DNA from 2 places in the Providencia sp. UF-183 genome. Region 2 is predicted to be linked to the other one. Evidence: predicted binding sites of a transcription regulator. Region 2 holds the regulator's gene; the other holds the start of a gene.

Region 1 (4,221 bases), on a different contig from region 2:
GGCATAATGAGAGTCATACTTCGCTTCAATTTCATAACCTGAAAGCTTGAAGCTATCGTAGTTTTTCATCACAACATAAGGGGAATAGACCCCCGTTGGGTTAACACCTTGGGAAAGATACCCTTTGATATCATTATTAAAGTACCCTACCCGCAATCGAGCGGTATCCTCATCAAAAATAAGGTTATTTTTTTCAAAATCTATTCCGACCTCAAATGATTTAGCATGCTCAGGTTTGAGTGGCACATCTGGCGTATAAGAATAGGTTTGCCCAGAAACGGTGGTTTCAAATAGGCTTGGCTCGCGATAACTGTCTGAATACTTAGTGTATACATCTAACTCATCAGTCACATGGAAACGCACTTCACCCATAAAATCATTTTTCGGGCCATAACTGATACTTTTCCCTAATACATGGTCATCAACATCAAAAGAGTGAATACGCCAACCCGCTAATGTACTGACCCACTCGCCTTTATACTCCATATTGGTAAATGCAGACGTGTTTTTACCTTTGGCATTGCGCGTTACAGGGTCCAACTCGTCCCCCTGAATTGTCCCTTCTGGTGTCCATATTGGTTGATACGTTTTGGTTAACGGCTTCGTTTTTTGCTCCATAAATTCCACGCCGTAAGTCACATTGATAGGGTAATTTGCCAATTCAGAGGTGTTTTCTAAGTTAAAACCCATCCGTTCATCTGTATAACGGTGCTGATATTGGTTGCCATAATGTGCAGTGACATCATCTGTCGTACCATTACGTTGCTTAAATTTACCTTTCGTCCACCATAAACCCAAATTCATGTCCACCCACAGTGAGTCTGGTTTATAGGAATAATTCAATGATGCGGTATCAATATCTGCCGTTCCCAGTGACCACTGTGGCATTTTTCCATCAGATTGGTACCAATAAGCAGCTAAAACTTCCCCTGCTTTTTGTTCATGACGTCGATAATTTAATTCAATACTTGAATAAGGGTTAAGGTAGATATTGGTTTTTAACAATGTTGATTGGCTTTCATAGCTGGTATTCACCACTTCTTGCCCTGGTTTTATCGGTGCATCGGTAGAGGCGTATTTATGATAGCCATTTTTCCCTGCAAAAAAGTTCCCTTGTTTTCTATCGCTATGGGCAATCAACACATCAAATTTTTCATTTCGATACGCCATACCTGCCGTCACTGAACCATTATTAAAGTGTGAATTTTTAACCCCATCCGACAAACGATACTGCGATTCATTTTTATTGTCTGATGCCACTGATGGGCGGCGGTTATTATTGTAAATATTCCCTTTAAATAAAAAACCAAATTGGTCACCTTGAGGAATAATACTGTTCGCGGATAGCGTTTTTAATTTAACCGTTCCCCCGATAGCGCCACCAGAGAATTTACTCATTGAGGCCCCCTTTTCAATATTGATGGTATCCACCAAATCCATATCAATGTAGGTTCTATCCGTACTGCCTTGGTAGCCGCGCCACGTATTGGTTGATTGCAAACTGCCATCAATAATAATCGGTACTCGCCCATTGCCTTGCAAACCACGAATACCAATATCTAATGCCCCAGCTTCATTTCGAGCATTATTAACCTGTAATGAACTTTCATTCGCAAATATGTCTGAGTTGGTTGTTCCCCGAACAGTTGAAACATCTTTAGTATCAATTTGTTTGCCATTCGATTTTATTTTACTGGCAGTAACCAGCAGCTTATCTTTTTGAGGTGTAGTTTGAGTTTCATCCGCAAATGCCGCACTTGATGAACAAATAACAAGTAAGCTAATTATTTTTTTATTTTGAAATATCATTTAAGTAATGCCTTCATTAATTAATGATTATTTTATTAAGACGATAAAACCCCGTCTGGCAGATTGATAAATACCCCTGCTGCCATACTGGAATTCGTGAATGTAATGGTGGGTTTACCTGTTACGCCTTCAGCAAGGCCAACATAAAAACCTTATTTATTGAATGGTTACGAGCCTATTTCCCCTATGAATACAAGCAGGACTTGGAATATACACCAATGATAATAATGATCAAGATCATAATGAATATCATTTGCATTATCATCAATATCACTATTGTTTATTACGTTGCGAATTATTTAGGCATAAAAAAGCGACATGCTTAATGCATCGTCGCTTGGGGAATTAAATGAAATGTAAAAAACAAAAAGGGCGTCACTGAGTGAAAACATAATCAACTTTTCAATCATCCAAGGGAGGCTTTACTCACCCCAATCATTAAACTATCAATGATTAAAACATTAATTATATCGCTGAGCTTGTTCCAACATTTTTTTCATTTGTTGGCGATCGGTCATCCACGGTGTCGAATTTGGGCACCCTGCTCCCGTTGGGTTGACATCGCAGACATTGAAATGCTTAAACAAGGCATTTTCGTCAGCGTCACGCTGCTCAAGTAAAGCTTGATAACTTTGTTCTTCTGGCGAAAGTTTCTTTTTGGGATCAAAGACAAACTTCTGTTCTGCCTGTAATTTTTTAACCCCTTGGTAGTCTTTATCAAACTGGCGATCAACGGGTGATTTCTCTTTAAAGGTAAAGTCGCTGGCAAAGCCGCAAGAAGTGAAACTAAGAAAGATAATAAAAATAGCCTTTTTAAACATAAAGATATCCTACTGTGTCGATAAGTTTACATTATACGCACAACAGTAGTACCGAATAGAAATAATTAAAATTTAATTTATGATAACCTTATTATTCAAATAGATAATTAACATAAATTATTAAATCAATTGATTGATACAGTCTGGATATGCCAAATGGCGATTTCTTGAAATATTAATCTGCTTTTCAAATGCAGGTGGAAACTCGTGAATAACATTCCAATATCCCCCTGCTCCTGCAAATATTATTCAGGATAGTGATGATATCCCATTTTTTCTGAAATACGGCGGCCTGATGCCTTTAATAACTGTACATAATGATCAAGTTGCTGTTCATCAAAACGAATGGTTGGGAACGAAATAGATAACCCTGCCACCACATGACCCAAACGGTCATAAACAGGAACCGCAATACAACGCAGGCCTAACTCTTGCTCTTCTCTATCTTGTGCATAATGGTGCTCACGCACCGCGGCTAACTCCACCAGCAAATCATCAACGCTTAAAATGGTTGTATCGGTTTTTTTGGTAAAAGACTCATCTTTCAGGGCCAAGCGGATAGTTTCTTCATCTTGCCAAGCCAATAAAATTTTACCAATTGCAGTGCAATACAGTGGGTTACGGCGCCCTACCCGCGAATACATACGCAGGTTATAACTGGAGTCAATTTTATGGATATAAATAATGGCATCGTCATCTAATGCCCCTAAATGCACCGCTTCATGGGTCATTTGCCCAATATGGCGCATTTCCTTATCTGCGATTTCAATTAAATCCACGTATTCAAGGGACTTTGCACCGAGCTCAAACAGCTTCAGTGTAAGTGAGTACTTATCAGCCTCGCCTTCTTGTTCCACGTAGCCCAATTGTTTCATGGTTTGCAAAAAACGAAAGGTGGTGGCCTTTGACATTAATAGGCGCTGAGATAGCTCGGAAACACCAATCTCTTTTTGCTCCCCTAACGCACTGAGAATACTAAATACTTTCACCACCGCGGATACGGCATCAGTTTGAGTCGTCTTATCCATGTTGTTTTCTTCATCCTATTAGATTGGCCGCGATAATATCATAAAGCCAATTAAAACCACGTGATACGGCATAGCATAATTGTCGAGCCTCACAAAAACAAGAACAGCGATTCATTATTTTTAAAACAGCGTTTCATTTTTATTGAAGTTCTGCACTAAATGCGTTTTAATAGCCTCATCAAGTCAGTAATCGATAACACAGTCGTAATCGTGCAGGTGATAAATATGAGTACACATCCGCAAGTTGCCGTCATTGGCGAGTGCATGGTTGAATTGCAAAAATCAGGGGGGCTATATAAGCAAGCCTTCGGTGGGGACACGCTAAACACTGCGCTGTATCTGTCTCGTTTAACCCAAAAACACGGTGTTACAACGCGTTATATCACTGGTTTAGGGGAAGACCCATTCAGCCAACAAATGCTTGATAGCTGGCAACAAGAAGGTATCAACACCGAAGCCGTATCGATTTCACAAAAACATTTGCCGGGTATGTACTTAATTGAAACCTCCGCCGATGGCGAACGCCGTTTCTTTTATTGGCGCGATAACGCTGCTGCCAAATT
Region 2 (4,221 bases):
TAATTATCCGCCAAAATTGGCGAGATCTAATCTGGTTAACAGCCTTAAAGGGGTATCGAGTCGATTACTTCGACGGGATCGCCCTGATATAGCACAACGTTATTACTACAAAGGAGTTTTGTGGACACCCAGTTATTTTGCTGGGAGTTGTGGGGGCGCACCAATATCCATTATCCGCCAGTACATTGAGTAACAGCAAACACCTAGTTAGTTTAAAACCCGCGCCTTATATCCTCGTCCTGAAGGACGAGGTTTTACGGCTCACTGGATAAGTGTTCAAAAAAGCATCACCTACATAGCAAGGGGTGCTTTTTTCTTAAAACCGCGCTTTTTTTCGCCAATCAAACCTATTCCCTCGCCTTGCAGCTATAGCACTAGGGGATTAGCTAGGGTATCATGGCGCGCTGAATTATTGGCACACCCTTTTAGCAGTTATAGACATGGCAAAAGAACAAACTGATCGTACTACTCTGGATTTGTTCGCTGAGGAACGAAGGCCTGGGCGACCTAAGACAAGCCCACTATCACGGGATGAACAATTAAGGATCAACAAACGCAATCAATTAAAACGCGATAAAGTGAATGGATTGCGCCGAGTTGAACTTAAACTAAACGAAGAAGCTGTTGCTGTACTGAATCAGTTAGCTGAAGAAAAAAATATAAGCCGTAGTGAATTAATAGAAGAAATTTTGATGTCACAACTTCAACAAGTTGATGAGACAATACTCAAGTAACGCTATCTTAGTAAATCACACAAATTTGACAGACTTATAAAAGTTTTTTCGCCAGAATAAGGCATAAAATTCTATTTATTTTCGTTCTAAATGAGTTCTAGAAGTTGAGACACTCCTTCTTTCTCTCTTAGAAAAACAAGAGGTTAATCAGTTTATGGCAGTCATCGGTATTTTCTTCGGAAGTGATACAGGTAACACAGAAAATATTGCCAAAATGATCCAAGAAAGATTAGGCAAAGACGTAGCAGAAGTTCATGACATTGCAAAATGCAGCAAAGAAGACATTGAAGCTTTTGACATTCTACTTCTTGGTATTCCAACTTGGTACTACGGCGAAGCACAATGTGATTGGGATGACTTTTTCCCAACATTAGAAGAAATTGATTTTGAAGGTAAACTCGTCGCTCTCTTTGGCTGTGGAGACCAAGAAGACTATGCAGAATACTTCTGTGATGCGATGGGGACTATTCGCGATATCATCGAACCAAGAGGTGCGGTGATTGTTGGGCACTGGCCAACCGAAGGCTACCACTTCGAAGTTTCAAAAGGTATGGCAGATGACAACCACTTTATCGGATTAGCGATTGATGAAGATCGCCAACCGGAGTTAACAGATGAACGAGTGGATGCATGGGTCAAACAAATCTCTGAAGAGATGTCATTAGCTGAAATTCTTGGCTAGTCGATTAAAAACAAGCGTTACTCTTGGCCGAATTCCTTTCCGCTCAAAATGCACCATCGCGGAACGGTCATTCGGTCTAAAATAATCGATTAAATATCCTAATTGGATAGACTTATAAGAGATTATCAAAATAATGAGACAATGCATGGTTTCTATTTTTATTTTCCATGCCTATAATTGTAAATCAGTTTAGAAGACAACTGGATTTATGTTAAAAATGTCTCATTATTGTTAAATTTATGATTTAAGATACAGGACAAACCCGCATGACAGACAACAATAAAGCATTGAAAAATGCTGGACTCAAAGTCACTCTTCCAAGACTTAAGATTTTGGAAGTACTTCAGGAGCCTGAGTGCCACCACGTCAGTGCGGAAGATCTCTATAAAAAGCTGATTGATATGGGCGAAGAGATCGGGCTAGCGACTGTATACCGTGTATTGAACCAGTTTGATGATGCAGGTATCGTTACGCGCCATAATTTCGAGGGTGGAAAATCCGTATTCGAATTAACTCAGCAGCATCACCATGACCACTTAATTTGCTTAGATTGTGGTAAAGTGATTGAGTTTACTGATGAATCGATTGAAACTCGCCAAAAAAATATCGCCGCACGTCACGGTATTAAGCTGTCTAACCACAGTTTGTACTTATATGGCCACTGCGCTGATGGTGATTGCCGCGATAACGCTGACGCACACGAAGCAAAAGAGTAATAAATTAATCACCATCATATTTTGATGGTGACCCATTCTTCAAAAGCCTGATAACCACCATTATCGGGCTTTTTTTATTGTATCCATCCACCGATAAATTAAGCATTCTCAGTGAGAATATCCATAATTTCTTTCATTTACTTTATATTTATCACTAAAATATGTCGTTAAGGTGAAATATTGAAGTGTTCTATAATAAGTTGCAATTCACTTCAAATCCTTTATATTGTTTGACGGATGAACACACCTTCTCTATTTGAGAATATTTACAATGATATCATAGTGATGCATAACGTTATCTAAAATATACCTTGCATCTTTTTTTCATATCACTGTCATATAGTTTATCTAATTAACGTCTAAAATAAGTTCAGTATATTGCTATATAGTTTTACTTTTTTTAATTTAACAAACAATTTAAGTGTAATAAAAAAGTTAAATTACAACTATATGATGTAATTTGTATATTTTTAGCTAGACTTATTTGGATTGTTCTCGTACTTCGTAAGAGATTAACTGATGAAAAAAACATATCTTTTTATTAATACTAGTTTTTTCTTCTGGTTTCTTACTTTAATAGGATGGTTTTTTCGTCATACAGCCATCACCTTATTTTCATTTGTATTATCAATTCTGTTCTTGATCTTATACTTCAATCAAAAAAAGGTAAGTAAAATGTTCACCAAAAGACAAAACAAACAAACCCCTGAAGAAACCCCTACCATTCGTGAACCTGAAATTACTTCTAAGATAGAAGAACACGTTACGATATCAACGCCAACCCTTAGTGAAGAAAAATCGAATACGATAATTTCGAGGGATGTGATGTTTGAAGGTAATATTACCTCTAATGAGCAGGTCCACATTTATGGCAAAGTCGTTGGTAACATTACAGGAAAAGATAATACCGTTAAAGTTATGCTAAATGGCCAAGTGACGGGTAATATTATTTGTAAAGAGTTGATTATTAATGGTCGAGTTGAAGGTGAATGCACCTCTGAATCCATTAGCATTGAAAATAACGGCGAAGTCCATGGAACGATTCACTACAGCAGTTTATCGATTAAAAAAGGTGGCATCCTTTCTGGACAAGCTAAAGTCAAAAATAGTGTTACTCATACAGATAAAGTCACGCAATTAAAAGATAAAGTAAAACATGATGTACCTATCATCAATAATGAAGGTGATAAAGGAATTGCTTCGTTATAAAAATTTGTTTTTCTGCACTAGGATAATGACTAAATAATAAAAATAAGGTGAATGTAATCCACCTTATTTTTAATTTTCAAACTCGCAATATAAGTATATTTTCTTATTTTATTAGGCCATTTGAAACTACGTATATATGCTATGTGTGTTTTAGTCGGTTACCATCATACTTATTTCAATGGTAACCACTATTTATTTAATTCATTAAAAAACCGTAAATGGCATCATCACCATAAACTTAATATCTTTTTCATCTTGGAAGATATTTCCATAACCACCACCATAGCTAGGAATATCGGTATGGTTATCATATTTGGTAAAGTGTAATTTAAAGAGCGTATCTTTTGCTCGACCAGTTTGAACGGTATATAGAATATCAAAGTTCCATGCACTTTCTTTTAAACGCACATCTTGGGCATATTGGGTATTTGTGCTTGGCTTTGCATCCCAACCATAAATATAGGATGTACCCACTTTCCAGCCTGCGAGATCCCAATTTTTAAGGTCGTACATCACACCTGCATATAATGCTTTTTCATTGTTGGCGTTCCAGTCTGAACGACCATCCCACCAAATATCCATACGCCCATTGGATGTCGCCCAGCCCGGCGTCATGCGTTGCAAGAAGTAGCCTTGATTACCTTCCGCTTTAACATAGGTTCCCTCAACTTTAAAATCAAACTGTTCATAGGTATAGCCTAATGTCATCGCTTGCAACCATGCTAAGCCATCATAAACGTCATTGACACCGCCATCAGAAACTTTATCTTTAGAACCATAAAATTGATATGAGAGACGCAAATCGCGTTCAGCAACAGGCACGGCATACGAAACTTTAGCAAAATACTGATCCATATAGTCTTTTGCTTGACCATAAGCC

The links. The regulator Fur, encoded in region 2, represses iron uptake genes when iron is present. The targets are predictions, from matches to a motif close to ATAATAATGAGAACNACTATCAA.
Region 1: AC4IFT_RS12560 (TonB-dependent receptor domain-containing protein) is a predicted target of Fur. The motif match lies at 2,052-2,074, and genes of this name have one in related genera.

The regions. Positions count from the first base shown of each region.
Region 1 covers NZ_JBSICD010000012.1:38,644-42,864, forward strand. The annotation lists gene AC4IFT_RS12560 (TonB-dependent receptor domain-containing protein) at 1-1,809, opposite strand, end outside; gene AC4IFT_RS12565 (hypothetical protein) at 2,271-2,630, opposite strand; gene kdgR (DNA-binding transcriptional regulator KdgR) at 2,876-3,658, opposite strand; gene kdgK (2-dehydro-3-deoxygluconokinase) at 3,884-4,221, shown strand, end outside.
Region 2 covers NZ_JBSICD010000008.1:190,167-194,387, reverse strand. The annotation lists gene tnpA (IS200/IS605 family transposase) at 1-193, shown strand, start outside; gene ybfE (LexA regulated protein) at 441-734, shown strand; gene fldA (flavodoxin FldA) at 889-1,416, shown strand; gene fur (ferric iron uptake transcriptional regulator) at 1,683-2,132, shown strand; gene AC4IFT_RS10090 (bactofilin family protein) at 2,808-3,341, shown strand; gene chiP (chitoporin ChiP) at 3,546-4,221, opposite strand, start outside.